Regions from separate parts of the Pseudoalteromonas sp. bablab_jr010 genome, predicted to be linked through region 4. Evidence: predicted binding sites of a transcription regulator. Region 4 holds the regulator's gene; each other region holds the start of a gene.

Region 1 (8,190 bases), on a different contig from region 4:
GGGCTTCTTTTAAATCGTGATTAAGCGGTAAACGATCGCGTTGCTTTTTCGGCATTTTTGCAATTTCAGCACCCAGACCATGATATTGCATGGCTTCACGTTTTAATTCGCTTTTTGATACGTAAATAATTTCTTCTTCGATAAGTGGCTTTTTCTTCTTCGCCATAAGGATGCTCATTCAGTAAACTTAACTATTCGCTATTATACGCCATTTAGTTAATGATTAATATTAGCTGATGCAGGTCTCGCAGTGTGTTAGCATTCGTTACACTATAAAAAATATCAGAACCTAGGACACACAAGATGAAAGATCCTATTTATCAACACATTTCTGAAGTGAAAGACGCAGTAAGCGAAGTACTGGAGCATGCAAAAAAATTGGGTGCAACAGCAGCAGAAGCGGCGATGTCGAGCACGTCAGGTTTGTCTGTCAGTACGCGCATGGGCGAAGTTGAAACAATAGAGTTTAACCAAGACGGTGGCTTAGGTATCAGTGTTTATGTGGGTAATAACAAAGGGTCTGCTTCAACGGCTGACTTAAACCCAAAAACATTACGTACAGTGGTCGAAAAAGCCATTGATATTGCAAAGTTCACCTCTGACGACCCATTTAATGGTATCGCTGATAAAGAGTTACTTGAATTTGCACCGCAAGATTTAGATTTATACCACCCGTGGGAAGTTAGCCCAGAGCAAGGTGTGGAATTTTGTCATCAAGCAGAACAAGCGGCGTTAAATGCCGATGAGCGCATTGTAAATTCAGACGGTGCGAGTTTTTCTTCTCACCAAGGTTTACGTGTTTATGGTAACAGCCATGGCATGATTGCAGGTTACCCACGTACGCGTCATAGCATTAGTACGATGGTGATTGGTAAAGAAGGCGAGCAAATGCAGCGCGACTCAGCTTATACCATCGCACGTCATAAAGATGATTTAAATGACGCTGCAAAAGTAGGCCTCGAAGCGGCAACCGAAACCTTGGCTAAGCTTAACAGCCAAAAGCTCGGTACCATGAAAGTGCCAGTGATCTTTAGAGCTGATATTGCGAACTCATTATTCGGCCATTTAGTGTCGGCGATTGGTGGCGGTGCGCTTTATCGTAAATCGAGCTTCTTGCTTGATAGCCTGGGTACAAAAGTATTTAGCGATTGTGTGAATATCTCTGAGCGCCCGCATTTATTAAAAGGTTTAGCGTCTTCACCGTTTGATGCTGAAGGTTTAAAAACCGTAGATCGTGAAATTATTCAAGGCGGTGAGCTGCAAACTTACCTATTAGCAAGCTATGCAGCACGCAAACTGTCGATGGCACCAACGGGTCATGCTGGTGGTATTCATAACTGGCTAGTTGAACAAACCCATGCCGATTTAAAAGCGCTATTAAAAACTATGGGCACAGGTTTATTAGTAACTGAACTTATGGGCCAAGGTGTGAACACGGTAACCGGTGACTACTCACGTGGTGCGGCGGGCTTTTGGGTTGAGAATGGTGAAATCCAATACCCAGTCAGTGAAATCACAATTGCTGGTAACTTAAAAGATATGTTTAAAGCCGTTGTGGGCTTAGGTGGCGACATCGAGCGCCGCGGTGGTATTCAAACAGGCTCTGTATTGATAGAACAAATGCAGGTTGCTGGTAGCTGATTCATCAATAACTACTCAATTTTTGAAGCCTCACGTTTGTGGGGCTTTTTTATTTGAAAAAACGCTTTACCTAAACTTAACTTGAGGTTTTATCTTGGTGGCAGTTTAAAAATAAAAAGGAAAACTACCATGTATTTAGAACACGTAAACCTTGTTGTTAGTAATGTTGATACCATGCTGCACTTTTATAAAGCGGCATTCCCGCACTGGCGTGTGCGTAGTCAAGGTGACAGCAAATGGTCGGGCAAACCGCGCAAGTGGCTGCACTTTGGTGATGATTACCAATATCTCGCACTGAGTGATAACGGTGAAGCAGAAAACCGTGATTTAGCCGGCCACCAAGTAGGACTTGCTCATTTTGCCTATGTGACAAACGATATTAATGCCGTAGTTGAACGACTGGTTTCGGCTGGTTATGAAATTGATAAACACGGCCCAGAAAACCCTTACCGTAAAAATGTATATTTCATCGACCCAGCAGGTTTTGAAGTTGAGTTTGTCGAGTATTTTAGTGATATCCCGAGTGAGAGGAATAATGACTTGTGAGGGAGCTGTCAGCTTTCAGCTGTCAGTTTTGAGCCGAGCAGTGTTGTTTGTAGGTCAGACATAGGTTGATGGAATGGCGTTGCATATAAGACGCGCCAAGCAAGCGTGACGCCTACGGTGTAGGGTCGCTTTAACGCCGAACAGCTTTACTTTATTCACGGCTAAAGCCGTTCCCACGTTTGATGTAGGCGTGAAATTTATTTCGCGCGCATTCTTGTAGGTCGTGCTTTAGCGCGTCATTGATGAAACGTATGTAATATCTTGTCGCCATAAATGACGACTTACATTGCATAACCGCACCTCGTAACTTTACTGCATCTTATTCATCTCTTTCCAACTGGCTTTTAGGCTGTTGGCGAAGCTGATGAACTTTTCTTTCATGGTACGTTTAACTGAAATCTCGACAGAGCCTAGCCATACATTACCTTCAATAGTGATGGTTGGGCCTTGGCCTTTGTTTAAGGCAACTGATTTGTTCTCTACGCTACCAATTACGCTAAATAATTTTGATACCACATTTACATGTTCTGGTACGTAGATTTCATCGTTACCTAAAATACAGTTCACGTAAATGGTGACGTGCTGATGTTGGAAAATTGCTTCGCTAAAGTCGAGTTCAATTGAACCTAAGCAGTTTGTTAGGTGAATTTCTTTTGGTACTACCCATTGGCCGCTGCGCTCATTTGAGCCCAGAATACTGCGTAGCTGCAGGCTTTCGTTGTCGCTGCTGTGGCTGTAGTGAGGTTTAAATTGCGCATGCTTTTGCGACTTGTAGTCAATATCCGCTTTCAGATCTAAATCAGCAACAAGCTCAACCAGTACTTCGTTGCTGGTAGCTGCCATTGCCTGATCTAGGCGGCGTTCAAATGCTTCGGCTGAAATAACAGCATGACTGTAGTTATAAATGAGTTGATCAATGACTTCTTCTCTTACTTGATCGATTGGGCGATCTTCAAGTTTAACGGCCATGGTAGTTCCCTGTTGTGATTTTAAAGGTGATTCTTTAGTTATTAATTACAAAGCAAAGCTTAGGCCAGATTTTATTTCTATATAAATCATGAGGTTGTCTTTTTAGACGAATAAGCAATTTCGTTAAATTAACCACAGATTAATAAAATCAGCAACTAAATGGTTATTTTTGCAACATTGTGAACATCTTACCGAGCAGCTTGTAAATCTTTACCGAAATGAATATAAATCACCGCTGAATAGGTGTTTAACCTACTGAAATTTAAAGAATAAATAGTTGGCATCATAGTCGCATTATTTAAACTGTCTTTAATCAAAAGGAGAAAGATTATGAACACTTTTAACAAATCTATGATTGCGGCTTTAGTAATTGGTGCAACTAGCATGTCAGCTCAGGCAAGCAGCTGGGAAAATGAAAGTAAAGATGCTTGGATTGATGGTAAGGCGGAAACTGTGCTTCTTATGAACACAAACCTTAACAACTTTGACATCAACACTGATGTAACGAATGGCAAGGTTGTACTTACAGGTAAAGTTGATAGCGAATTAGATAAAGAGCTTGCTGAAGAGTTAGTTCTTAGCCTAGACGGTGTTAGCTCTGTTAATAACAAACTAACGGTTGTTAAAAACATGAAAGCTAAGCACATGAAATCAGACAAAGCTGATTCTGCAGAAAGCGACTTAACCGATGCAAAAATCAGTACTGTAATCACCACACGTTATTTATTTAACTCAGAAGTAGGTGGTACAGATATCGATGTTGATACCGACAACGGTGTAGTAACACTAAAAGGTACTGTTGAGTCTGATGCAGAAAAGCAATTAGCGGTAAGCATTGCTGAAAACGCTGAAGATGTTCGCAAAGTAATCGATGAATTAACGATTGTTGCTGAATAATAGCAAGCCCTATATAGCCCAGCTTTGGCTGGGCTTATCTTTTTCAAGGAGTGAGTCATGGATTTAATACGTATTATTTTATCGGTTTTAATTCCACCTCTCGGCGTATTTTTACAGGTAGGTTTAGGTGCGCAGTTCTGGATTAATATTCTTTTAACTCTATTAGGGTATATTCCAGGTTTGATTCATGCTGTGTATATCATCGCTAAGCGATAATCACCGCATTAACCTACTAGGATGGGTAATGGAGCACAGCAAGGAAGGGCTGTAGGAGTAACGGACGATAAACCGCAAGGAGTTTACAGTATGGATAATGTAACTAAGCACAAAGGACAACAAGGAAGTAACAAGGCGTTATGGAGTAGCGCACAATGGCAACGCTTTATGGATAAGGTGAATGGAGATGACAGCAAGGATTAAGCTTAGGCTTGGAGCCCAAACGGATGAAGCTAGCGTAAGGAGGAGACTATATGGAACAAGTACAAACGCAATCAAAACAAGGATTGACCAATAATGGAGTTGCTTTATGGAACAAGCAACAGTGGCACGAATTTATGGAACACGCGAAAGCGGTTGCGCCACGATTAACAGGGAAGGCTGACGATAAAAACCCGATGTCATCTTCAGGTGACATCGGGTTTTTAACTACTTCAGCAATTTATCTTTATAACTTAAATTGATTTACTGTCTTATTTAGAGACTCTGCTAACTCATTCAAATCACGTGCTTCATCCGCCAATTCATGGGCATGATCTGCAGTGCTATTCACTAAGTGATTAATCGCTGCCAAGCTATTGTTAATATCTTCTGCAACCACAGTTTGCTGCTCTGTCGAAGTCGCAATTTGATGACTTTGATCTTGTACATTTGTCACAGATTGCGCGATATCTTGCAATGCTTGCAATACAATTTGTGTTTGCTCAACTGAGCCTTCAGCACGCTCTTGACCTTGCTGCATCATGGTTGATGCTTGTTGGGCAATTTGCTGTAAACGGCTGATCATATTGCGAATATCATCTGTTGACTCTTGCGTTCTGCTTGCTAGTGAACGAACCTCATCAGCAACAACTGCGAAACCTCGGCCTTGCTCACCTGCACGGGCTGCTTCTATCGCTGCGTTAAGTGCCAGTAAGTTAGTTTGCTCAGCGATTGAGTTGATAACATCAACCACCGCGCCGATATTGCCACTTTCTTGTTCAAGACCCGCAACGACTTTAGAAGCTTCACCAATGTGACTTGCAAGAGCGGTCATGACTGACTGAGCTTGAGTTGAGCGCTTAGTGCCATCTGCGGTAATGGTTTGCACTTCTTCAGCTGCATTATTGGTATGTTGCGCGTTACGTGAAATTTCGAGAACAGTTGAGGCCATTTCGGTTACTGCCGCACTTACGCTATCAACTTGTTGCTTTTCTTGCTGAATTTCATCATTGGTTTTTTGCGATACGGTTTTCAATTGGGCTGCGGCTTGGCTTAATTGCTCCGCTTGAGCTGCAGTATTTAGCATCATTGCACGTAATTTATCGATGAAAGTATTCATGTGATGAGCAAGCTGTCCTACTTCATCCTGACTTTTTATCTCGATTTTTTGTGTTAGATCGCCATCACCTGATGCGATATCACGCATGATGTAAGTGAGTTTAGTCAGCGGTTTGGTGATCATTTGCGTGGCCCAGAAGATCATCGCAATAATAATCGCAAGAATGATGATCACGGATGTTGTGGTTGTCATCACCGCATCATTTACTGGCTCATCAATCATACTGGTCGGAATTAAAATACCCACATACCAATCAAGGTAAGGGCTTTCTAATTCAAGGCGATTGTATACAACGTAATATTGCTCGCCTTTGAATGTGACAAAGCTGCTACCCTCTTTTTGGCTTTTCATCGCGCGGTTTAATTCGCTAAAGCCCGAGGTGTCGTTAAATTGCTTTTCGAGGGCATCTAAGCCTTCTTTGCCATTAGGGCCTTCGTCTGTGATAGATAGTTTATGTCCAGTTCGTTTTGAAAAGTGCACTACTTTCTGGTTGCTATCGAGTAAAAAGCCAAAGCCTTGGCCATTAAATCGAATAGCTTCAACCATGTCGTTGATATTATTAAGCTGTAAATCAACACCACCAAAACCAACAAGCTTGTTTTGTTTATAAACTGGCTGTTGTACAACTGCAGAGGCGATACCTGTGGTTAAATCAACAGAAATAGGGCCAACATACAACTTATTAATTTTTAATGCATCTTGCCACCAACCACGTTTGTAAGCGTAATATGGTTGGCCATTATAAGTGGCGGTACGCTCGTTTTCTTTGAAGTACTCACCTGTGGTCGCAGAAGCAAAGAAGGCTGATAAAATGTTATCATCATTACCACTAATACGAACAAAATCTTGATTAACGCTGCTGTAACCAGGCTGACTATCTAAGCTTTGATCGCGCTGAGTCCAGTTATCGAACCAGTTAACTAAATGCGGGTTTGTTACAAAGGTTTCGACAACTTTGCCGTATTTGGCAAAATAGGCCTGCATTGACAGTCGCTCACTTTGCAAATAGCTGTCGGCTTCGCGTTGAATTGCATGACGTGAAAGATCAGCAATATGGTTTACAAAAAAGCTAGACGCGATGATTAGTAGCACACTTATCGTCCCGCCAATGAGCAGAAGTATTTTTTTACGTAAAGAGAGGTTGTTTAACATAGTGCACGCGTTTTTATTATAGGTTAGAGTTATCTATCTAATCATATTTGCACCTAAATCGCTACACTGTTAAGCGAAGGTTAATAATAAATACTAAGGGGCAGTTGAGTAAATGAGTACTGAAAATAATAAACTGGTTGTTTTAGGTGCCGGTTGGCTTGGAAATGCACTTTGTGTTGAGGCAAATAAATTAGCATGGCAAGTACAGGGAACACATCGCGGTGGCGAGCACGAATATGACTTTCAGCGCCAGTTTATACTTGAAGGTGATGTGCTCAAGCATGAGCTGTCGCTTGAAAATGCTTGGTGGGTCTGCGCTATTCCACCGCGTAGTCGTATCTCAGAAAGTAACTATTTAGCGACTTTGCAAGCAGGGCTTGAACTTGCTAAGCAACTAAATTGTAAAGGCTTTATTTTATGTTCTTCGACAGGAGTTTATCCATCTAACAATGGTCAATATGACGAAACTACAGAAATTATTTGCCAATCAGCACGTCAACAAAAGCTATACGATGCTGAACAGTTAGTGCTAAGTGCTGGTGGTAAAGTATTGCGTTTGGCTGGTCTTGTAGGGCCTGGGCGCGATCCGGGTAGGTTTGTTGCCGGTAAAGAACTGACTAGCTCAAGTCAGCAAGTGGTAAACATGGTTCAGCAGCAAGATGTGATAGCGGCGATTTTTTCAGTACTTGAAAATTGGTCAAACGCGAGCAGTATTTATAATGTGGTTAATCCGTCACATCCTACAAAAGCAGATTACTACCAACAAAAATGTGCTGAGCAGGGCAACCAGCCACCGACTTTTACTAGTCATGATAAAGGCGAGCGTCTTATTGATGGCTCAGCGATTGAGTCACTGAATTTTCGTTATCAAGCGCCTATTTAGTTATTTTTTAAAAGTAAGGTGGCCGCCTAATCGGTATTTACTGCCTGGTGATACTAAACGGGCAAAGCTCACAATACCTTGTGATGACCAAGTTCGGCGGATCACTTGTAAGCATGGCTCTTCGTTATAAAGGTTCAGCCATTCGCACATTTCTTGGTTGGGCATAATCGCTTCGACTGTATGGCGTGCCTCGGTGAGCGGGGCGTTTTGCGATAAGTATTCATGAGGCGTTAGGCTATGGAAATCCTGCTGTAAGTAATCTTTAGCAAGAGCGGGGTTCACAAAGCGTTCTTCAACTTGCAGAGGTTGCTCGTTTTCATTGTGTACAATCACACTTCTGTAAACATGGCTGTCGACCTCGACACCCAAAGCAATCGCAATTGGTGCAATAGCGCTTATAGACTCCATTACTAAAATGGTACAGCTATAATGGTTACTTCGCGCTTTTACCTCATCGGCAATATTTTTAATTTCTAATAAAGATGATTGTGACTTAAAGCTAGCCACAAAAGTACCTAGGCCTTGGCTACGGGTTAATATACCTGCATCGGTTAATTCACTGAGT
Region 2 (8,190 bases), on a different contig from region 4:
GCAAATAACACTACGACTGCCACAGACAATGCAACATTAGACACTAATGCACCAACAGTATCTATTGGCACGTTGGCAATTACAAATGATACAACCCCCATCATCTCAGGTACCAGTGATGCAGTAGACGGCACACAAGTTACAATAAATGTTGAAGATGCACTTGGAAATACACAAACAATAACTACAACGGTAACGGGTGGTATTTGGAGTGTTGAGCTTGCTACTGTACTCAGTGAAGGACAATACACGGTAGATGCAAGTGTAACTGAAAATGGTTTAACTGGAACAGCATCAAAGGTTGGTGAGATAGATCTCACGGCGCCATCAATCTTGGTTAATGCACCAGCAATTACAAATGATACTACACCGACAATTAGTGGTACCAGTGATGCACCTCAGGGCACCGTTGTCACGTTAGTTGTGTCTGATAATTTAGGTAATGATGTTACTGCTTCTGCTATTGTTAATGCATCAGGTAATTGGTCTGTGGCATTACCTTCCTCAATAGCTGAAGGAGCATACACGGTTGAAGCCAGTATCTCTGATGCTGCAGGTAATAGCGCAACCACTTCGGTGTCTGGCATTATAGATATCACTGCGCCTGATGTTGTTATAGACACGATTGCTGTTGCAACCGATTTAACACCGCTCGCTTCTGGCAGTGCAACAGGAGCAGTCGCTGGTAATCGAGTGGTTGTAACCTTCGTTGATGCAGCAGGTGTTAGTCATAGTGTTGAAACAACGCTTGATTCAAGCCTTAACTGGCAAGTTGAAGCAACCCAAGCGCTTGCCGAAGGACAGTATACGGTAACCGCTGTTGTGACTGATACAGCTGGGAATGATGGTTCAGTAAGTACAACGTCTGCGGTTGATACTACGGCACCGATTGTGAGCATTGATCAAAGCAGTTTAATACTCACAAACGACTCAACCCCTGTTATCAGCGGCACATCTGATGCTGCAAATAGTACAGTAGTAATTGTGTTCACTGCCGCAGGCGGTTTACAACATACAGTTACTACCACAACTGATGCAAGTGGCAATTGGCAAGTTGAAGCAGGTCAAGCGTTAGCTGATGGAGTGTATTCGGTCACTGCAAGCATCACAGATACCGCAGGTAACACAGGAACTGATAGTAAAACGGGCGGAGAAGTTGACACTGTGGCTCCAGAGTTATCAATCACGCCGTCATTCTTATTAGGTAACTTGGTATCGCTTTCTGGTACTTCAGATTTGCCTGAAGGAAGTGTTATTACCATTACAAACTACCTAATTGGAGGTGGCATAGGAGTTCCTTACACAGCCACCGTTGACGCTAATGGTGATTGGCAAGTGCTTAATTTGTCAGTCTCTTTATTAACTCTCGCATATGTTGAGGCCTCTGCGACAGATGCTGCAGGTAATACAACCACTATATCGAGTATTGATTATAGTAATGACCCTAGCTTAGATGCTTTTGATGTTACTAACTATAATCCAGGTATATTAGGTTTACTCTTACCTTTCGCCGAAGGCACTGCTGAGCCGGGAACTGAGGTTTATGCCATTGGCTCTAACTTAATCGGCCTTAATTTACTCAATATTATCGACGCTTCAGTTCTTAGTTCTTCGCCAAGCACCACAACTGATAGCGACGGTGACTGGAGCATAGGGCTTTCTTTTCTTGATTTAGGGAATGAATATTACTTTGCTATTGTTGATACTGAAACTGGTGAGTATATCGTCAAGAACACCTCTAACGATTTAGTCGGTACAGGTGTGATTGAATCAGAGCCTGATAGTGGCATCATATCTCTTGGAGAAGAACCTGTTTTAGCAGGCTTAGAGAACTCTGAAGAGCCACCAGAAAATGAAAGTTCAACTTCAGGCGCTGAGCAGCTCGGTGAAAGTATTGATTTAAGCGTGATATTAGCTAAAGCGGATACAGAACCGACATTGCACTCTAACTCTGCCCCGCTTGAAGTAACAATCGATGATGTTTTAAGTGACTCTGAACAAAGTGAGGTACTGGCATTGAATATCGATAGCGAACAGCAAAGTTTAGCTTTTGATCCTAATGACTCAATAAGTTCACAACCTGCAAGTGATATTCAGAGTGAATCAGAGGACATGATTAAGAAACTAATCGAAGATGGAAATAAATCTGTAGATATTTAATCAATAAAAGAAAAGCGCTGAAATGCGCTTTTCTTACAGTACCTTGCTTAATTGAGTGATATTGCGTATTACTTTTAGCTCATTTAACTCTGTAAACATTAAAAAACGCGATAACTAACTTAGTTATCGCGTTTTTTTAAAAGAATAATATTGGGGTTTAGGCTTTCAAGTTGTGGACGATTTTTTTATCGCCTTGAATTACGCTGCCGCCTTGGTCGTAGGTCATCGATGAAGGCGCACCGATTAGAATATCTTTAAGTTGTTTAACACTTAACTGTGCTTGGTGAGCCGCATGGGCGTTTACATCGTTTTTCTTTTTGCAGCTTGCTAGGAGAGTGTTAACTTGCTTAATAAGTGCACTCACGTCATCATCTTGCGATTCGTTGTGCGCGACAAGCTTTTGCACTTCTTTATCTATGGTTTGGATTTGTTGGAGCAAAGAAATTTTTTGTTGGGCAATACTCTTTAATCCTTCGCCACGTTTTGCAGCAATGGCTGTCAATTCATCATCTAACAACGCAGCAATAGACTCCAAGCACGAAACTTGCTGTGTTAGTTTGCTGGCTATTAAATGATTATGATCAGCCATAGACATCAAACTCGAATGCAGCGATGTTCTTTGCTAGCTTTTCAGCATCAATTTGGTATTTACCTTCGCTGATCGCTTTTTTCAGCTCAGCCACTTTATTGCTATCAAAACCAGAAGACTGCTCTGCTTTTTCTTGCAATGATTTAAGCTGCTTTGCCTGAGGTGTAAGACTGACAGAATCTGCACTTGCTTTAGGTGCGGCTGATTTAGCAGCAGCTGCATTAGCATTATCTTTTTGTAAATCAAGCTTTTTTTGCTTGGTATTTGTCAACACAGAAGGCTGTTGTTGACCATTATTGACATTGCTTACCATAATTTTTGACCTATACATTACCCAACTTATGCCTTTATATCGGCGGGCACAGCGGATACTTTAGCATAAATAGTTAAAATTAAATATTTACCTGTACAGACTCGACTCCATCCACACGCGCATTTAATACTTTACCTGATTTTTTATTTTTTACACGTACTAATTCGTCTAACGTGCCATCTTCTAGCGCAATTCCGGAGGTTTTGATCCTTAAGCCCCGTAACGAAGCATAGATAGTTACGTTATCGCCTTTGCAAACCATGCAAACTTGGCTCATAACAATAGGTGTACCACCGCGTAAATTTCGCTTACTGCGACTGCCAATAAGTATAGACTCATCTTGTACGTATTGCGTTCTAACAAATTGCTTAGGTTTCATTTCTAGGCGTAAATGTTCGGCACGAATAACTTCACCTCGAGTAAGACTCGTTGTAACAACAACGACTGGCTCAAGTTCTATAATTCTAACGTGAACGTATTGGGTCCAACTATTTATGTCTTGGCACTTAAGTTGTACCGTGACCTGCCGATTAAAAGGAGGCTCTGTTGGTAACTCTTTGTTTAATGGCGACTCACATAACCTATCAGGAATGCGACTATCCAGAGGCAAAGCGCTTATCTGTGGTGTTGTGTTCAAGTCAGGCATGTGTTCACTCACAAAATCAACAGCGATCTGTTGAAGTTGCTCGTTGTTATAGACTTCTGCTTGTAGTTGTGTTGCAAACAACAGGCTAGAAAGAAAATAAAAAACACTGTATCTTCGGCTTTTTTTTAACAAACTCATATTGTTTCGACTATGCTTATTGTTGAAAACAAGGTATAAATATTTTGCGTCAAAAAACAGACGCTTCGTAACCTTATGTAGCTTTAACACAAAGAAGGCAATTATTGTTCCAGCTCTGATTGTTTATCTTTAGGAGATTGAAATGGCAGGCATTTTAGACTCAGTTAACCAGCGAACTCAGTTGGTTGGGCAAAACCGCCTTGAATTACTATTGTTCAAACTCAGAGGGCGTCAGCGCTTTGGTATTAACGTGTTTAAAGTAAGAGAGGTTTTGCAATGCCCGCCACTTACGAACATGCCAAAATCAAATGCCTATATTCGCGGTGTTGCGCATATTCGTGGACAAACTATTTCTGTTATTGACTTATCAATGGCTGTCGGTGGTCCTGCAATTGAAAACATAAAAGACAGCTTTATCATCATTGCCGAATACAACCGTTCAGTACAAGGGTTTTTGGTTGGTGGTGTAGAACGTATCGTAAATATGAACTGGGAAAAAATAATGCCACCACCTTCGGGAGCTGGACGTTATTCTTACCTAACAGCAGTCACAGAAATAGAAAACGAACTGGTTGAGATTTTGGATGTTGAAAAGATCCTAAATGAAATCTGCCCAGTGAACACTGAAGTTAGCGCAGATGTTGTTGGTGAAGGTGAGTTCCAGAAAGATTTAGGTGAAAGAATCGTCTTTATTGCTGATGACTCTGCTGTCGCGAGAAATCAAGTAAAACGTGCGCTTGAGCCACTTGGTGTACAAACTGAGCTTGCTAAAAATGGCAAAGAGGCCTTACTAAGACTAAGAGAAATAGCTCAACTTGATTGCCAGAACGATATTACTGAGCGAGTTGGCTTATTAATTTCAGATGTTGAAATGCCAGAAATGGATGGCTATACCTTAACCGCCGAGATAAAGGCCGATCCAAAATTATCACCTTTGCATGTGATCTTACATACTTCTTTAAGTGGTGTATTCAACCAAGCAATGATTGAGAAAGTGGGAGCTGACGATTTTATTGCTAAATTTAACCCAGATGAACTAGCGACTGCTGTAAAAAAATGGGTTCATTGTGATTAATAGTTTATAGGTGGTATTACTTTGGAAAATAAGCATTTACAACAAAGCGAATACGATCAATTTCGCTCTTTTTTAGAGCAACAATGCGGCATTGTGCTTGGCGATAATAAACTTTATTTAGTTAAAAGCCGTCTTGCGCCGCTTATGGCGCGTTTTAATGTCGAGTCTTTATCGCAGTTGGTAAGTAAAACACTGAGTCCTCATGAGAGGCAGCTTCGTGCCGCTGTGGTTGATGCAATGACAACCAATGAAACGCTTTGGTTTCGTGACCAGTATCCGTTTGAGTTATTGAAAACGAAATTATTTCCTGAGCTTAAAGATGTGCGTAGACCATTAAAAATATGGTCAGCGGCAAGTTCATCAGGACAAGAGCCGTATTCAATTGCCATGTCGGTTGCCGAGTTTCAGTCAAAAAACCCAGGTGTATTAAAGATGGGGGCGCAAATAATCGGCACTGATATCTCTAATACCATGCTTGATATGTGCAAAAACGCTGAGTATGACTCGCTAGCGCTTGCGCGTGGTTTGTCGATGGAACGCCGTCAAAAGTTCTTTAAAGACAGCGGCAATGGAATGGCTCAAGTCATTGACCCTATACGTAAAATGGTCAGCTTTAGACACCTTAACTTACTGGATTCATACGCTTTAATGGGCAAGTTTGACATTATATTTTGCCGTAACGTGCTCATTTACTTCTCACCAGAGGTAAAAGCTAAAATTATCTCGCAATTTGCTCAAGCCCTAAACCCTAAAGGTTACCTCTTTTTAGGTGCGTCAGAATCAATGGCGGGCTTAAGTGATAGCTTTGAGATGGTTCGTTGTAATCCAGGCATCATCTACCAGAAAAAGTAAACCTTTCTTAGCAACCTAGCTCTTAGGTTGCTAAATTTATCTATTATTCAATATCTTACGTAAGTAAAATATCTCCTTCATTATTGGCTTAGCTTTTGCATTAATCACTCTAGAGTCAATTTTTTGGAGATGGTTATGGCTATCAGTTTTGATAAAGCATTTGGTGTTCACCCCCATGCAATGTTGATCCGTTCACAACGCGCTGAGTTATTAGCGACCAATATCGCTAATGCTGATACGCCGGGCTATAAAGCGAAAGACATTGATTTTGCCTCGGCATTAAAAGCGGCAAAAAGCAACCAACAAGGCGGCAATAGCATGGTAAGAACCGATGCTAAACATATTGCCGGAGGCAGCCGTTTTGTTGGCGGTGCAGAAATGTTTCGTACGCCAAATCAAGCAGATACAGGCGATGGTAACTCTGTAGATATACAAGTGGAACGAAACTTGTATGTACAGAACTCATTAGAGTATCAGGCAAGCCTGCAATTTATGAGTAGTAAAATTAAAGGCCTTAAAAAAGCCCTCGGTAGTCAAGGAGCTTAATCATGAGTTTATATAATGTTTTTGATATTTCAGGCACGGGTATGAGTGCACAAAATGTGCGCTTAAATACCACAGCGAGTAATATTTCGAATGCAAACACGATTAGCTCTAGCCAAGACCAGACATACCGAGCGCGCCATCCTGTTTTTGCTGCAGAGTTGACCAAAGCGTCAGCATCGCAAAGCAATCCTCAGGGCTCTTCTGTAGGCGTTAAAGTTTTAGGTATTGTAGAGAGCGATAAGCCGCTACAAATTGAATATAACCCGAATCACCCAAGTGCGGATGAAAATGGTTATATCTACAAACCTAACGTTAATGTTGTAGAAGAAATGGCAAATATGATTTCTGCCTCTCGCTCTTACCAAACAAATGTGCAAGTTGCTGATGCAGCTAAGCAAATGTTAAGTAAAACACTGTTGTTAGGACAACGGTAATCGAGGATAAGTTATGAGTAACGACATCAGCTCTGCATCATCATCCTATATGGATAGCTTGCGTTGGAATCAAAGCAATACGCAAACAACTGAGGAAGACAACAACACACTTTCTCAGGAAGATTTCTTTTCGTTGTTAACACAGCAGTTGTCGTTCCAGGATCCGAGTAACCCTGCTGATAACGATCAAATGATCGCGCAGATGACGAACTTTACTATGGCTGAAGGTATTTCAAACTTAAACGAGAAGTTTGACTCACTGACTGCATCAATGACATCAAATTCTGCGTTACAGGCTTCCACTTTGGTTGGTAAGCAAGCGTTATTAGAGTCTGACACCATTGACTTTGACGGTGAAAACCTTGCTAAAGGGTCGGTGGTTGCTGAGACAGCCGTTGAATCTTTAACGCTAAGAATAACAGATTCTTCAGGTCAATTAGTACGAACCATTGAACTAGGTTCTCAGTCTGCGGGCGCACTGCGTTTTGAGTGGGATGGTAAAGATAACGATGGCAATGTGCTCCCTGAAGGCGAGTATGACATCAGTGCTGAAGGCTTTGTAAATGGAGACTACAGCAGTATGCCTATGGCGACCTTTAAGAATATTGAAAGTGTCAATATTAATGGCGCAAGCGGCATTATCGTAAATACAAAAGAGGGTGCGGTTAGGCTAACTGATATAGCTGAAATCGCATAAGTATAAAAGGTTTGGGTTAGCTTAGGCTAAGAGATAGGTTAGAGGTGAGTTATGAGCTTCAATATTGCATTAACAGGCTTAGCAGCCGCACAAAAAGATTTAGACGTAACTGCAAATAATATTGCTAACGTTAACACTACGGGCTTTAAAGAGTCTCGTGCAGAGTTCGCTGATGTATACGCATCATCAGTATTTAGTTCTGGTAAAACAAAAAATGGTGACGGTGTAAGGACAACAATGGTGGCACAACAATTCCACCAAGGTTCACTCTCTTTCACAAATAACTCACTTGATTTAGCAATTACTGGTGAAGGTTATTTCGCAATGGCGAATGACTTAGGTGCACAAGATTTTACTTACACGCGTGCTGGTGCCTTCAAACTTAATAAAGATAACTTTATTGTGGATGCGAGCGGTAATTACTTACAAGGTTTCCCTGTTGATGAAGCAACCGGTGACACAACCTCTGTAAGCTTAAGTACATCTTCTGCACTACAAATTCCAGATGCATCAGGTTCACCACGTGCAACCACGAATGTTTATTCGTCATTTAACCTTGATTCACGTGCCTCTGCGCCAACTGTGACACCATTCGATCCAGAAACAAGTGCAACTTATAACAGCTCTACATCGACAACGGTGTATGACTCATTAGGTGAACCGCATATTCTACAGTTCTTCTTTGTGAAAACTGATTCTACAGTGACTGGTAATGAAAATGAGTGGGAAGTATACGCTAC
Region 3 (7,798 bases), on a different contig from region 4:
GTGGTCCAATGAACTTGTGAGGAACCACGCGCTTTGTAAAACTTAAAAGCAGGAAATGTGCCAGCTCAAAGAAAAATTACAACCCACTGTTTTTAAATAACTTTTAAAACTTCTTGTTTGTAAATGTAAGAAATAAAAAGGCCAGTGACAATTTTTTGCCACTGGCCTAATAGAAAGGCAAACCTTTACCGTATGAGTTTAATTATAAATAATCAAAAAGCGTTAAATTAGCTAAACGACCAAAGGTTGCTTGTGAAGCCTGTAATGCGGTTTCATGCCTTGTTAAGTCACTAATTGCTTCGGCCATATCAACTTCAACCAAATTTGATTTACTCGATTTATTATTGATATCTATCGCACTATTTGAATCAGTGATACTTTCAACCAAGTTCATTCGAGCACCTAAACTTGCTTGTGTGAATACCACTTGTTCGCTGGCGCTTTGTAATTGGTCTAAACCGTCTGCCAGTGCATCATTAAGCTCATCACCTTCTAAACTACTATTTAAATTGGTGATTAAGTTTTGCATAGTATTGAGTACATTTTCTTTATGTGGGGCCTCTAATTCGAACTCTAATGTCCCTGGTGCAGTGCCTTCTAGCTTAAACTCCATGCCTGCGTATTCAATAGACTCACCGGTATACTCACCTGTGACTGCTGGTGTAACGGGGTTACCATAACCATCATTAATTACATAGGTATCTGGATCGCCCGGATTAACACCGGCGACAAGCTCAACCTGAAAAGAGTTATCTGCAGCTGTAGCTGTGGGATCTAAATCATAATTTGCTTTATGGAACTTATCAAAATCGGCTTGGTTTTTTACATACACAGTACTTTGTGCAGTAATACTCCCCGTTACAGTGCCTTCGTTATCAACAACATTTAAACGCGCATTTACATTTTCAAAAGCACTAAAGCCATTATCGCTCGATTTAACATTAACACCTTGTGCAATAGTGACTGAATGCTGGCCTTGGTCGCCTTGATAGTCGTATTGACCTGTATTTGAGTTAAAGCTATAGGTTTGAGTTGTATCTTGATAGCCAGAAAAAATATATTTACCGTCTTCTGATTGACTATTCATTAAGCTCACTAGGCTTTTTTGCAGCTCGCTTAATTCACTCGCAATAGATTTTAAATCATCATCACTCATGGCACCACTACCCGCTCGAATCGTCAGCTCCTGGGCTGCCTGAATGGTGGTGTTGATACTTTGTAAGATACTTTCTTCTGTTTCTAGCCGCCCATTCAACTGATTAATATTTTTAGTATACTGCTCGTTTGTTTGAATTTTATTTGTATATAATGCTGCTTGTGAGTAAGCAGACGGGCTTTCAGAGGTCGATAAATACTTTTTACCTGTTGTTACACGCTCTTGTGCATTAGCAACACCTTGCTGACCTTCAAGAATTTTATTAACGCTATTTTGGTACATTAAGTTATTTGATAAACGCATAATTACCTCGCCGAATTAAGTAAGGTGTCGAATATTGAACGAGCAGTGGCAAGTACTTGCGCTGATGCTGCATACGACTGTTGAAAGCGCAGTAAGTTTGCCGCTTCTTCATCAAGGTTTACCCCTGATAATGATTCATACCAAGCTTCTGACTGCTCTGCTAATGCGCTAAACGCCTGTTGACTTGTTTGTGCCTGCGAAGTAACTACACCAATATCTGATACTAAACCAGTGTATGCTTGATTTAGAGTTTTATGATTATTCTTTGAATTACCTGAAACATTTTGCCTGACAATGTTATCGTTTTGAATGTCAGCTAATAGTTGCCCATTACGGTTATCATCAAAGCCATCTACATTAGCCTCTATAGTGAATGAGTCACCTAAAGCTGGTGTGCCTTCAATGTTAAAGTCAAAACCAACTTCCTCCGCAGTGAGCGTTGTAATATCATCTAAAACGCCCGCTGCCTCAGCTTGTTGAATAATATTTTTACCCGATGAATCAATTGTAAATGGATCAGTCTCATTGGTACCATCACTTAAGGTGTACATATCGGGGTTTTCAGCGCTTTTTGTTAAAGTTAAAGACCCTGTTGGTAATTGTAACGCTGGGGTGTCTGTGAAATTTGACACATCAGATACAGTTCCAGCTGAAATACTGGCAGTGCCTGTATTGTTAATATCGTTTGCAGTACGAATAGGTGAAGCGAGTGCGATATCTTCTGGACGATTTGTTGCAAGCTCTAAGCTTGTTGATGCTTGAGAGTTGAGTTTAACCATAAATTGGTCATCAACACTTGGCGGATTAGTCATATCGAGGGTAACTTCTAAACCAAACAAATCTAAACCTGAGTTGTTTAATGAATTAACCTTACCTGTGGCTGGGTCAACGTCTGCTATAGTAAAAATATCATCGCCGTTGGCATCTTTAATCGTCTCGCCTTTATTATCAACAGGGTAAATTTCAACTTCATTTGTATCACTGTATTTCACAATAAAATCACTGGCCGGCAAATTACTGCCTTGTCCAGGTTCAACCGTTGCCGTCATACTCGAATTACCGTTATTAGCTTGATAAGCAAATGCATCAACGGTAGGAATTTTAAATATATCCCCACCTAAATTGCCATCGCCATCCATACCTAAATGATTTTGCTGATTAAAAGCATCGGCCAATGTTAAACCCATTTGACCCAATTGATTTTGTGCTGGCACTAAAATATCGTCACGAAATGCCAGTAAGCCACCAATTTTGCCTTTTAACTTATCTGTATCTAATTCTAGCGAAATAGCTTTACCGTCATTAGTATCTAAGTGTAATTCTTTAAAATTAGGATCAGGGTCGCCCGTTAAAGAAAATAGATTAAAAGCACCATGCTGCATTACTAAGGCTTGGCCTGTTCCCATATATACTTGTTTAGAACCATTGGGCCCATCAACTGTTTCAATATCGATTAGCTCAGATAAATCACGAATTGCTTTATCTCGTTCATTATAAAGCGAGCTAGATCCTGATTCTTGTGAGGTGCCATCTACTGACGCGATCTTAGTATTTAATTCACTGATAGTTTGAATAAGGTCGTTTGCTTCTTCAGAGAAAATCTCTAATTGATCATTAACTACGGTTTGCTGATCTGCAACAATGCCTGATAAACGCTCCATTTGGTCAATTAGACTTTGTGCATCAGTCATTACTAATGACCGTGCTACAGATGATGAAGGCTGGTTTAAACTTTCTTGTATGTTGTTAAAAAACGAGTTGATACTGGTTGATAAGCTGTTTGACTCTTCAGAAAACAAGCTATCAACTCGACTCGCTTCTGTGACGAATTGATCAAAAAAAGTTTTACTAGAGGTATCTCGATTTAGTTGCTTTTGCGCAAATTCATTCAGTAAACGATACGTTTCACCACGACCAACTTGATTATCGATCATGGTTGTGAACTCAGTGCGCTCACGCACATAGCCCTCGGTATTAACGTTGGCGATGTTTTTACTGGTGGTTTGTAAAAGCTCAGAGTTAGCTCTGATACCTGCATTTGCTATGTCATATAAGCTAAATGACATGAGGGTCTACTCCTTAACGTACCAATGAAGCAGCGACGCTTTGAAGCTCAACGCGCTTCAATACCTGCTTAATTTTATCGGCATAATTTGGATCAGTTGCATAACCTGCTTTTTGTAACGAATCTAAAAAGGCTGCAGGCTCTGCGGTATTATTGAGTGCTTCTTGATAACGTGGATTTTCATTTAAGAAATCCACAAAATCATTAACACTGTCTTTAATCGATTGATAAGAGCGGAAACTGGCTTGCTTTTTAACTGGCACGCCTTGTTCAAATTCAAGCGTGACTTTGCTTGCTTTATCGCCTTGCCAGCTCCTATCCGATTTAATATTGAATAAGTTGTTACTACTGGTGCCATCAGCTTTACTGATGATGTGTTTACCCCAGCCCGTTTCGAGTGCAGCTTGAGCAACCATCACAGCTGGGTTTAAGCCAATTTTCTGTGCGGCATTTTTAGCATGCTCCCAAACAGAGCTAATGAAAGACTCAGCATCTTCAAAGCGGTTTTCTGATTGCTCGTTTGCTGATGTATCAGCAACAACTTGTGGTTTAGCCTTAATCTCAGCAGTGCTATCAAGGGTGCCGCTTGCACGTTTATCACTATCAAACTCAGCCGTCGTTCTAAGCACAGAACCTGGGGTAAACTGTTTACCATCTGGCGAGAGCTGCTGAACGATTAAGTCAGCTAAGCCGAGCGAACCATTTGATGAAAGCTCAACCGACATTTGTTGGTCATGCATCTCTTCAAAAAATTTAACGCCGCTTGAATTAAATGGGCTGTCTTTATCTTCAAACGCTTCATTTGCTTTACGCATGCTTTTCAGCAGCATCTGAGTGAAGATAGATTCAAATTGTGCCGCCGCTTTTTTCAGCGCCTCTTTTGACGCATCGCTAGAGGCATCACTTTTTAAGGCATTTTGACGTAATGAGTCTAAGTTGCCTAAATCAAAAAAGTTTTGCTTGTCGAGATGATTAGTATCCATCAGCTTTTTGACACAATAGTTAATAATGAAATTTAAAATGCAAAAATTGCGCCAATAAAAAGCTTTTATAAATGAGTAGCTAATAACGGATAGTGGAATGGTGTAACTTCAGGGCCAAGGTTTTGACTGATGTTTATACACTGAAGGATTAAAAGTTATAGAAACAAAAAACGCGCTCGACAGCGCGTTTTAATTTAAATGATAACCAGTTGCCCGTTTATCGCCCCCGCTTCTTTTAAAGCTTCTAGGATTGCCATTAAATCACCCGGTGCGGCCCCCACCTCATTGATTGCGCGTACGAGATCATCAAGATTAACACCTGGATTAAATACAAAAGCACGTGAATCATCTTCGTTCACATCAATAATACTTTGATTGGTAACGGTAGTTTCACCATCACTTAAAGCATTTGGCTGTGACGCATTTTGCTGCTCAGCAATCGTAACCGTTAAACCACCATGAGTTATTGCCGCAGGCTGTAGCTTCACATTTTTGCCAATCACAATTGTACCTGTGCGGGAGTTAACAATAATTTTTGCTGCTGTGTCTGCAGGCTTAAACTCTAAGTTTTCAAGGGTAGATAAATACGCAACACGTTGAGATGCATCTCGCGGTGCTAACACTCGCACTGACGCTGCATCAATTGCCTGAGCACTATCAGGACCCACTAAATCATTAATCGTTTGTTCTAAGCGTTTAGCCGTTGTGAAATCTGGGCGATTTAAATTAAAGGTAATATAGTCACCTTGCATAAACGGGCTCTTAATAGCACGCTCTACAATGGCACCGTTTGGAATACGACCCACTGTGGGTGTGTTAATAATTACACGGCTACCATCAGCCCCTTCCGCACCTAAACCACCTACAACTAAGCTACCTTGTGCAATCGCATAGGTATTGCCATCAACCCCTTTTAAAAAGGTTTGTAATAAGGTACCACCACGTAAACTACCCGCACTACCAATAGACGAAACCGTAATATCAATGGTTTGACCCGGTTTTCTAAATGCCGGTAACTCTGCATGCACAGCCACAGCTGCAACATTTTTAATCTTAGGTTTTAAGCTATCTGGTAAGGTGATACCAAAACCATTTAACATGGCTTTAAAGCTTTGTTGAGTAAATCGGCTTTGTTCGCCTGTGCCAGGCAAACCAACAACCAATCCATAACCCACTAATTGGTTAGAGCGTACACCCTCAACCATAGATACATCTTTGACTCGCTCAGCCTGTGCAGAAAACTGCAGGCTAATTAAGCAAAGAGCGATGATGTATTTAAACCCATTCATGACTTTATTCCTCTAAAATGGGAAAAGCGAACTACTAAAGAAACGAGACAGCCAACCTGCACTTTGCGTTTCTTGAATTTGCCCTTTACCTGAGTATTGAATTCGCGCATTAGCAATACGATTGGAAGTTACTGTGTTATCTGCTTGCACATCTTCAGGACGAACTAAACCTTCTAGGCGAATAAATTCTTCACCAGTATTCAAAGTGAGCCATTTTTCACCACGAATAACCAAGTTCCCATTCGGTAAAACACGCATCACATTGACAGAAATATCACCAAATAAGCTATTTGATTGGTTAGACTTTGAATCGCCTTTAAACGATGCCCCTGAGCCAATACCAAACTGAATGCTGTCGCCACCAATGTTAACCGGGTTTCCGCCAAGCCCAATAACAGGGTCTAAACTAGCATCTGTTTCTTTGTCGGTTTCAGTTTTTGCCGCTTTAGTTGCTTGGGTAGACTCTTGCAATTTAACAGTGATGATATCGCCGGCGCGTAATGCCTTTTTATCTGAGTACAAGTCATTTGCCGAATAACTATCAAACAACGAACCTGTTGGTACCACTTGTTCAGTACTTGGTTCCGGATACATAGGCGCATAGTAAGGGTCATCCTGAACCACATGATGATTTTGCGTTGTCATACAACCACCCAGCATCAATGCTGCTGATGTGACTAAGATAATATTACGCATGCTGCCTCCTACCCATTAAAGTTGCTGATTGATGTAACTAAGCATTTCATCAACCGCTGAAATCACTTTTGAATTCATTTCATAAATTCGTTGCGTTTCAATCAAGTTAACAAGCTCTTCCGTTACATTCACGTTAGAGGTTTCAAGGGAACCTTGAACCACAGTGCCTAAACCATCGATACCAGGATTACCTTGCACAGGTGCGCCACTCACAGCGGTTTCTGTGTATAAGTTTTGCCCCATAGGCTCAAGACCCGATGGATTAATAAAATCACTAATGGTGAGCTGACCGATGACCACGTTCTCTGCTTGACCTGAAATACGCACTGATACTTCACCGTCTTGTGAAACAGTAATTGATTGTGCATCGTCTGGTACGTTCATTTCTGGCTGTAATGGAAAACCCGCGCCGGAAGTTACAATGCGACCATCTTCGTCAGTCGTGAATTGACCATTACGTGAATAGGCAATATTGCCATCTGGTAATTGCACTTCAAAAAAACCTGGGCCTGAGATCATCCAGTCCAATGAATTTTCAGTGGTAAGCATATTACCTTGTGAAAAGTTCTTTTGGTTAGCAACCACTTTGGCACCGGCACCAAGCATTAAGCCTGACGGCATTTCAGTGTCTTGCGACGAGCGGCCACCTGGCTGGTTAATGTTTTGATATAGTAAATCTTCAAATACGGCGCGGCTTTTTTTGTAGCCTACCGTGCTGGCATTCGCGAGATTATTTGAGATCACCGAAATATCGGTTTGCTGGGCGTCAAGCCCGGTTTTACTGATCCATAATGCAGGATTCATAACTCTACCCTCTCAGTCATCTTAAACAATGCGTAACAGCTGATCTTGACGCTCATCGAGCTCTTCGGCTGTTTTCATCAATTTAACTTGTAATTCAAATTGGCGTTGATTGCTGATCATATCGACCATTTCATGCACTGGGTTTACGTTCGACATTTCAAGCGTTCCCGACAATACTTTTACGTTAGGTGAAATGTCACAAAAGCCACAAAGGTCATTGACCAACATGTCTTCTTTTGGTCGAAATAAACCGTCATTGCCTTTTTCAAGCTGAGTGTTATCAGCCTCAATCACTTTTAAGCGATCAACCACTTCCAAAAAGTTAGCAGGCGCACCTTGCGGGCGAATCTGAATAGCGCCATCTTCACTAAACTCAACTTTTTCAATAGGCAATGGCAAAATGATTGGACCACCTTCGCCAATTACTTGACGGCCATGGCTGGTGATCAATGCGCCATCTGGAGTAATGTTTAATGTGCCAGTTTTGGTGTACGCCTCATTG
Region 4 (8,190 bases):
ACTGCGCCCTCTTTCAGTATCTTCAATGACACTCAAACGCGAAATGCCGCTGGTACTGTTAATCTCAGTAGCCGCTTGGTATGTGTTCTCAGATAACTATTTTTCGTTCGCTGAAGGCATTGCCTTGATGATTGCCTTTGCGGTGTTCATTGGTGGCTTAGTTATTGTGTCTCTGCGTGCTAAAAATCAAGATGACCCATTCGTCAGCGAAGCGTGTGAAGACGTTCCGAACGATGTCAGTACCAAATCAGCCATATTCTGGTTAGTTATCGGTATGATTTTATTACCAGTCAGTTCACACTTTTTAGTTGAATCAGCCGTTGATATCGCAAAATATTTTGGTCTATCTGACCTTGTTATCGGCTTAACCATAATTGCTATTGGTACCAGCTTACCAGAGCTAGCGGCTTGTATTGCAGGGGTTTTAAAAAACGAAGACGACTTAGCACTTGGTAATATCGTTGGCTCAAATATTTTCAATTTACTCGCCGTATTACCACTTGCGGGTATTATCAACCCTTCAATTATTGACCCTTCTGCGGCAAACCGCGATGCACTTATCATGATTGCAGCAACCGTTGTATTGATTGCCATGTCATTGAACTTTAAAGGTGCTCGTCGTATCAATAGAGTAGAAGGTGGCTTACTGTTAGTCGCATTTATTGCATATCAGGGCTATATTTTCAGCCAAGTAGGATAATTAATGACACAACCTAGCTTTATCGCGCAGGGTAAGCGCGTACTCGAAATTGAAGCACAAGCTTTACAAGAAATTGAGCAATATATAAATCAAGATTTCGATAATGCTTGCCAATTAATGTTCCAATGTACAGGTCGTATTATTGTGATTGGTATGGGCAAGTCTGGCCATGTAGGTAATAAAATTGCAGCAACCCTTGCAAGTACTGGCACTCCGGCATTTTTTGTTCATCCTGGCGAAGCTAGCCACGGTGATTTAGGAATGATCACCCGCGACGATGTGGTGATGTGTATTTCAAATTCAGGTGAGACCAGCGAAGTACTCAGTATTATCCCTGTTATTAAGCGCATTGGCGCAAAAATGATTTCATTAACAGGCAACCCAGACTCAACAATGGCAAAACTGTCTGATGTTCATGTGTGCATCAAAGTTAGCCAAGAAGCGTGTCCGTTAGGCCTTGCCCCAACGGCAAGCACCACTGCAACCTTGGTTATGGGCGATGCAATGGCGGTTGCGCTACTAGAAACCCGAGGTTTCACTGCCGACGATTTTGCACTTTCGCACCCTGGTGGCAGCTTAGGTAAACGTTTATTACTTACATTAGATGATGTGATGCACGCAGGCGACGCAACGCCAATCGTTAGCGAAATCCAAAGCATCAAAGATGCATTGATTGAAATGTCAGCCAAAGGCCTTGGTATGACCGCAGTGATTGGTGCAGATGAAAAGTTAGCCGGGTTATTCACTGATGGTGACTTACGCCGTATTTTAGAACAGCGCATCGATATCCATAACACGGCAATTAGCCAAGTGATGACCCGCTCATGCACGACGGCTCGCCCTGACATGCTTGCGGCTGAAGCTTTAAATATTATGGAGCATAAACGTATTAATGGTTTAATTGTGGTGGATCAAAGCAACACACCAATTGGTGCCCTTAATATGCAAGACTTATTAAAAGCAGGAGTTCTCTAAGCAATGACATTCGCCGAACTATACCAGCCCCTGAGCCCTGATGTGAGTCAGCGTGCTCAAAAAATAAAACTATTAATCTGTGATATTGATGGTGTTTTTTCTGATGGTCGAATTTATTTGGGTAATAATGGCGAAGAGCTTAAAGCATTCAATACTAAAGATGGTTTTGGTATTAAAGCACTCATTAATAGTGGCTTTGAAGTGGCAGTGATTACTGGCCGCCATTCACAAATAGTTCAGCAGCGAATGACTAGCCTAACAGTTCAGCACATTTATCAGGGACAAGAAGATAAGCTGATTGCTTATCAAGAGTTAAAGGATAAACTGGGGCTGACAGATGAACAGATTGCCTATATTGGTGATGATGGTCCAGACTTACCAGTTATGGAAAAAGTTGGCTTTGCTGTCGCAGTAAACGATGCACACCCGCTTATCAAGAAGCTGGCTCATTACACCACATTATTACCGGGTGGCTTTGGAGCCGTGCGTGAATTAACTGATTTACTGATGTTAGAAAACGGCAAGCCGTTAACTAGCGATGGAACCAGCGCATGAATATAGCCCGTATTTTACTGAGTATTGTTTTTGTCTGTTGCATGGTGTGGTTATGGTACCCGTACTTTAACCAGTCAACTGATACAATAACTAGTGAAGACGAGATCATCGCAACACCTGATTACACTGCCGTTGCTCTAAAGCAAACAGCTTATGACGAGCAAGGTAAAATTAGTCATAAAGTGGCAGCTGCAAAAATGGAGTTGTATCAACAATTAGGGTTTACCTTTTTTGAACAACCTATTTTTACTATTTATAGCGATCAGCAAGTTTGGCAAGTAAGAGCCAAAGAAGCTACTTTATACGAAAATGATCAGCTGATTTTTGAAGGGGATGTAGTTGCTAAAAACTTAACCCATAACGGTATGATCGAAGATATAAAAGCAGAAAATATTAATGTCGACATTGATAAAATGACGATGTTTTCAAAGCAACCTGTAACACTAACAGGACCGAATTTAAAAATTACCGGTAAAGGCTTAAAAGCCGATTTAAAAGCCGAAATTGTTGAGTTAACTAACCATACACGAACCATATACTATGACCAATAAACTGAAGAAATTACTCCTGATCCCAAGCTTATTGATTGCCTTTTCGGGCGCAGCTGCCGAGCAAACAGGCGCTCAAATTAGCATTAGCTCAGATCGCCAAATCGGTAAACTAAAAGATGGCGTTGGCATATTCGAAGGTAACGTAGAGATCGTGCATGGTGATCGTCGCATTACAGCAGAGCGACTTGAGGCACATGGCGGTGACACCGAAGGTACAGTCGAATTAATTATCGCTACAGGCAAACCAGCTTACTTCGAAGAAAAGCAAGCTGATGGTACCGTGATGAGCGCCAGCGCCGAAGAAGTTCGTTATGATGTTGCGAAGCGCTTCTTAACACTCAATGGCGAAGCTGAAGTCACTCAAGCGGGTCAAAAAGTAACGGCAAAAAGCATTACCTACGATATGGCTCAACAGCTGATCAGCGCAGAAAAAGACGAAAACTCAACAGATCGTGTACACACTATTTTAGTGCCTGTAGAAAATAAAAAAGACGATAAAGGCCAACCATGAGCACATTAAAAGCAGAGCTTTTAGCTAAAAGCTACAAAGGCCGCCAAGTGGTTAAAAATGTCGGTCTTGAAGTTGAAGCGGGCAGTATTGTTGGCTTGTTAGGGCCAAATGGTGCAGGTAAAACAACGACCTTCTATATGATTGTAGGCCTCGTACCAAGCGACAAAGGAAAAATAAGCATCGATGATAACGATATCACGCTTTTGCCAATGCACAGCCGTGCGCGCTTAGGTATTGGTTATCTACCACAAGAGTCGTCTATTTTTCGAAAATTAACAGTTTACCAAAACTTGATGGCCATATTAGAGACCCGCAAAGATCTTAACAAAACAACGCGCGAAGAGACGCTTAACAACTTATTAGATGAATTTAGCATTCAACATATTCGCGATAGCCAAGGTATGGCACTGTCAGGTGGTGAACGACGCCGCGTTGAAATTGCACGTGCATTAGCCGCTAATCCTAAATTTATCCTTTTAGATGAGCCTTTTGCTGGTGTTGATCCTATTTCAGTGTTAGATATAAAGAAAATTATTGAGCACCTAAAAAATCGTGGTATTGGTGTACTTATTACTGACCATAATGTTCGAGAAACCCTTGATGTTTGTGAAAAAGCCTACATTGTTTCTCATGGGGAGCTAATTGCATCAGGCACACCTGAGCACGTATTAGCAGACCAAACTGTACGTGATGTTTATCTAGGCGAGCAATTCAGGCTGTAACCATTACGCCACCGACTAGAGCATCTGCTAGACTTATACAATGACAATAAATCGATAACAGTGTCTTCACCGTTACCGATAACTTAAAAAGGATTGTTAGGGATACATGAGGCAATCATTACAGCTGCGCATGGGCCAGCAACTTACAATGACTCCACAACTGCAACAAGCCATTCGCTTGTTGCAGCTCAGTACATTGGATCTCCAGCAAGAAATTCAAGAAGCGCTTGATAGTAATCCTCTGCTTGAAGTGGAAGAAGCGGATTACAACGAAGAAAGCATCGGTAAGAATGAGCAAAAAGCGGAGTCTGACGATGTACAAGTCAGCGCGTCTGCCGACGAAGCACCTAGCGAATTCGAGCAAGAAAGCAGTGATGCTCTGAGTAAGGATACGGTTAGCGATGACTTAGCTATGGATGTTACGTGGGATGAGTACATGAGTGCCGCCCCATCAACATCGTCTGGGCCAATGCCTGAAGACGAGTCTATTTACCAAGGTGCTTCAACAGAAACACTGCAAGAATATTTAATGTGGCAACTACAGCTCACACCATTTAGTCCTACCGATGAAGCGATTGCCGTTGCCATCGTTGAAGCTATCGATGACTCAGGTATTTTAACGGTTAGCTGCGAAGATATTGTCGAAAGCTTTAATCAAAATAATGATGAAGAAGAAATCGAACTCGATGAAGTTGAAGCTGTCTTAAAAAGAATACAGTTATTCGATCCAGTTGGTATCGGCGCGCGAAGTTTACAAGAGTGCCTGTGTATACAACTTCGTCAATTCGATGCCAATACGCCATATTTAGCTGAAACTAAAATGGTTTTATCTGAGCATATCGAATTATTAGCAAGTCGCGACTATCGCACTTTAATGAAAAAGACTAAGCTTAAAGAAAACGAGCTTAAAGAAGTGATGACGCTCATTCACAGCTTAAATCCTAAGCCTGCGGATAGCATAGTACGCGAAGAATCTGAGTACGTCATACCCGATGTATCAGTGAAAAAAGTGAAAGGCCGCTGGGTAGTCGAGTTAAACCCAGATTGTATGCCAAAAATTAGAGTGAATAGCCAATATGCAGCGATGTCTCGCTCTGTTAAATCAAGTAGCGACAGCCAATTTATTCGTTCTCACTTACAAGAAGCAAAGTGGTTTATTAAGAGCTTAGAAAGCCGTAACGATACTTTACTAAAAGTGACCAACTGTATCGTGCAACAACAGCAAGCTTTCTTTGAACATGGCCCAGAAGCAATGAAGCCAATGGTGCTAAACGATGTCGCAGAAATGGTCGAAATGCATGAATCGACGATTTCTCGGGTTACAACACAAAAATATATGCATACCCCAAGGGGAATTTTTGAGTTGAAATATTTCTTCTCAAGCCATGTCAGCACCGAAAATGGTGGTGAGTGTTCTTCTACAGCAATTCGCGCTTTAATCAAGAAGTTAGTTGCTGCAGAAAACTCGGTTAAACCATTGAGTGATAGCAAAATTGCAGATATATTGGCTGAGCAAGGAATTAAAGTAGCTAGACGTACAATTGCAAAATATCGTGAGTCTCTAGCAATACCTCCGTCTAATCAGCGTAAAAGTCTGATTTAGACGTTTTACATAGAAGGAAAATGCTTATGCAACTAAATTTAACTGGTCGTCACGTAGAAGTCACTGATTCATTAAGAGACTATGTAAACACTAAGTTCGCAAAACTAGAAAGGCATTTTGATCATATTAATAATGTTCATGTCATTTTAGATGTAGAAAAATTAAGCCAAAAAGCAGAAGCAACTTTACATGTAAACGGAGGCGAGTTGTTCGCTTCTACAGAACATCAAGATATGTACGCAGCAATTGACTCATTGATCGATAAACTTGATCGCCAAGTCATTAAGCATAAAGAGAAATTAGCTCGACATTAAATTATGAAACTTAGTTCACTTACTAATCAGGACTGCAGCAAAGCTGCGGTCCTTTTTAATAGCAAAAAAAGAATTCTTGAGTATATTAGCGAGTTAGCTCACCAGCAGTTTCCTCATTTATCTCAACAAGATATCCTAGATGCTTTTCTGAACAGGGAAAAGTTAGGTAGTACAGGTATCGGCCGAGGAATAGCTATTCCCCACGGTCGAATGAGTGGTGCTGATGAACCTCATGCATTTATTATTGTCAGTGAATCTCCCATCAATTTTGATGCGATAGACAATCGTCCCGTTGATATTTTTGTGGCACTCATCGTACCAGATGGCGATTGCCAGTTGCACTTGAAGACCTTGTCAACAATTGCTGATAGACTTAAAGATAAAGATTTTTGTAAACAGTTGCGAAGTGCTACAAGCGATCAGCAACTATTTCAAGTAATTGCATCAGAGGCATAAATGGAATTAATAATTATCAGCGGTCGCTCAGGCTCGGGGAAATCGGTCGCTTTACGAGTTCTTGAAGACTTAGGCTACTACTGTGTTGATAATATTCCTGTCAACCTACTGCCTTCGCTCGTGCGAAGTGTTTCTGATAATTATGACAAAATTGCCGTCAGTATCGACGTACGTAACTTACCGAAAGAGCAGCAAGAGTTTAATGATATTCTTGAGTACCTGCCAGGTTTTGCAAACCCAACACTATTCTACCTAGATAGTGATGACCAAACCCTAATTAAGCGTTTTTCTGAAACTCGCCGTTTGCATCCATTATCGATTGATTCTTTACCGCTTGATCTTGCCATTAAACAAGAAAAAATCCTGCTGGATGTGCTGATCACCCGCGCTGACTTTATGATTGATACCACTGATTTGAGTGTTCATCAGTTAGCAGAATCAATTCGTGAAAAGATTTTAGGTAAGAAAGATAAAAAACTGATTATTACGTTTATGTCGTTTGGTTTTAAGCATGGTATTCCAAAAGAAGCTGACTACGTTTTTGATGCACGCTTTTTACCGAACCCACACTGGGAGCCTGATTTGAAGCCATTAACCGGCCTCGATCAGCCTGTCAGGGATTATTTAGCTAGCCACAGCATAGTGCAAAAGTTCACTTGGCAGATTCAAACCTTTGTACAGACTTGGTTGCCACATCTAGAGCGCAATAACCGCAGTTACCTAACCATTGCAATTGGTTGTACAGGAGGCCAACACCGTTCTGTTTACTTAGCGCAAACAATTGGTGAAAGCTTTTCTAAAACTCATGCTAATGTAAAAATTCGCCACCGCGAACAAGATATCTAACTAGGCACCAACAATGCACGCTGAAGATACCTTTTTAATTCAAAACAAACTTGGCTTACATGCTCGCGCTGCGACTGTTTTAGCGCAACTAGCACTGCAATTTGATGCCAAAATTACACTTTTTCAAGATGAGAAAGAAGCTGAAGGCGACAGCGTGTTAGCGTTAATGCTCCTTGAAAGTAGTCAAGGAAAAGAGGTTCGTGTTGTATGCGAAGGTCCTGACGCTGACGCTGCATTAACGGCAATCGGCGAATTAATTGCGCAACGCTTTCACGAGCAAGAATAGCATTTGCTAAGACTTCAAGGTTTACGGTAAACTTACTTCGGATATTTAAAATTCCCTTTAAATATCCTACTTTTATATCGCTCGCTTTTCTAAATTACAAAACTCTTAATAAATTTATCGCAGTGCGACGATATCTCTGCAAATACACTACAAAGCAACTATGCTGTATTTGCATAGCCTATTTAAACTTTTTTCAGTTGTAAGGACGCCAATGCCAGAAGCCTTTGAACAAGATTACCCACTACAACAACTCAAACAAGTGACCAAGTCACTCAATAGTGGTCAATTTGTTCAAGTGCGCGGCATGTTAGCCAAAACGGCACCTTGTGATACAGCCCTTTTACTTGAGTCTTCTCCTCATAAAATTCGTCGTATGCTTTGGCAGCTGGTTGACCCAGATGTCCGTGGTGATGTTCTAGAGGAACTCTCTGAAGATGTACGTCTTGGCATTATTGCCCAGATGGAGCCTGAGCACATTGCTGCTGCTACAGAAGATATGGACGACGATGACTTAGGTGAGGTTTTACGTAGTCTTCCTGATACCGTATATCAAGACGTTGTTAGCGCGATGGACTCGCAAGATAGAGAAAGGGCAACTCAAGCGCTTTCTTATCAAGAGCGCTCAGCCGGTGCCCTGATGAACAGCGATACGGTAACCATTCGCCCTGACG

Evidence for each region. The regulator sigma-54, encoded in region 4, starts transcription at its own class of promoters, with help from an activator protein. The targets are predictions, from matches to a motif close to GTTGGCACGNNNNTNGNNT.
Region 1: JIG37_RS10235 (BON domain-containing protein) is a predicted target of sigma-54. The motif match lies at 3,433-3,451, and genes of this name have one in related genera.
Region 2: flgB (flagellar basal body rod protein FlgB) is a predicted target of sigma-54. The motif match lies at 5,856-5,874, and genes of this name have one in related genera.
Region 3: flgJ (flagellar assembly peptidoglycan hydrolase FlgJ) is a predicted target of sigma-54. The motif match lies at 4,545-4,563, and genes of this name have one in related genera.

What each region holds. Positions count from the first base shown of each region.
Region 1 is NZ_JACDWV010000110.1:9,435-17,624, reverse strand. It holds gene yjgA (ribosome biogenesis factor YjgA) at 1-166, opposite strand, end outside; gene pmbA (metalloprotease PmbA) at 304-1,641, shown strand; gene JIG37_RS10245 (VOC family protein) at 1,771-2,187, shown strand; gene JIG37_RS10240 (LiaF domain-containing protein) at 2,497-3,156, opposite strand; gene JIG37_RS10235 (BON domain-containing protein) at 3,487-4,053, shown strand; gene JIG37_RS10230 (YqaE/Pmp3 family membrane protein) at 4,111-4,269, shown strand; gene JIG37_RS10225 (hypothetical protein) at 4,524-4,733, shown strand; gene JIG37_RS10220 (methyl-accepting chemotaxis protein) at 4,718-6,742, opposite strand; gene JIG37_RS10215 (NADP-binding protein) at 6,855-7,625, shown strand; gene hutC (histidine utilization repressor) at 7,626-8,190, opposite strand, start outside.
Region 2 is NZ_JACDWV010000142.1:1,943-10,132, forward strand. It holds partial or broken gene JIG37_RS13265 (Ig-like domain-containing protein) at 1-2,160, shown strand, start outside; gene JIG37_RS13270 (flagellar protein FlgN) at 2,318-2,749, opposite strand; gene flgM (flagellar biosynthesis anti-sigma factor FlgM) at 2,742-3,062, opposite strand; gene flgA (flagellar basal body P-ring formation chaperone FlgA) at 3,142-3,846, opposite strand; gene JIG37_RS13285 (chemotaxis protein) at 3,989-4,921, shown strand; gene JIG37_RS13290 (protein-glutamate O-methyltransferase CheR) at 4,943-5,773, shown strand; gene flgB (flagellar basal body rod protein FlgB) at 5,909-6,319, shown strand; gene flgC (flagellar basal body rod protein FlgC) at 6,322-6,753, shown strand; gene JIG37_RS13305 (flagellar hook assembly protein FlgD) at 6,767-7,450, shown strand; gene flgE (flagellar hook protein FlgE) at 7,502-8,190, shown strand, end outside.
Region 3 is NZ_JACDWV010000142.1:11,256-19,053, reverse strand. It holds gene flgL (flagellar hook-associated protein FlgL) at 203-1,459, opposite strand; gene flgK (flagellar hook-associated protein FlgK) at 1,462-3,525, opposite strand; gene flgJ (flagellar assembly peptidoglycan hydrolase FlgJ) at 3,539-4,507, opposite strand; gene JIG37_RS13330 (flagellar basal body P-ring protein FlgI) at 4,702-5,796, opposite strand; gene flgH (flagellar basal body L-ring protein FlgH) at 5,809-6,492, opposite strand; gene flgG (flagellar basal-body rod protein FlgG) at 6,508-7,296, opposite strand; gene JIG37_RS13315 (flagellar basal body rod protein FlgF) at 7,318-7,798, opposite strand, start outside.
Region 4 is NZ_JACDWV010000200.1:15,160-23,349, reverse strand. It holds gene JIG37_RS20680 (calcium/sodium antiporter) at 1-700, shown strand, start outside; gene JIG37_RS20675 (KpsF/GutQ family sugar-phosphate isomerase) at 704-1,675, shown strand; gene kdsC (3-deoxy-manno-octulosonate-8-phosphatase KdsC) at 1,679-2,230, shown strand; gene lptC (LPS export ABC transporter periplasmic protein LptC) at 2,227-2,781, shown strand; gene lptA (lipopolysaccharide transport periplasmic protein LptA) at 2,771-3,292, shown strand; gene lptB (LPS export ABC transporter ATP-binding protein) at 3,289-4,014, shown strand; gene JIG37_RS20650 (RNA polymerase factor sigma-54) at 4,121-5,617, shown strand; gene hpf (ribosome hibernation promoting factor) at 5,644-5,931, shown strand; gene ptsN (PTS IIA-like nitrogen regulatory protein PtsN) at 5,935-6,387, shown strand; gene rapZ (RNase adapter RapZ) at 6,388-7,233, shown strand; gene JIG37_RS20630 (HPr family phosphocarrier protein) at 7,247-7,519, shown strand; gene mgtE (magnesium transporter) at 7,731-8,190, shown strand, end outside.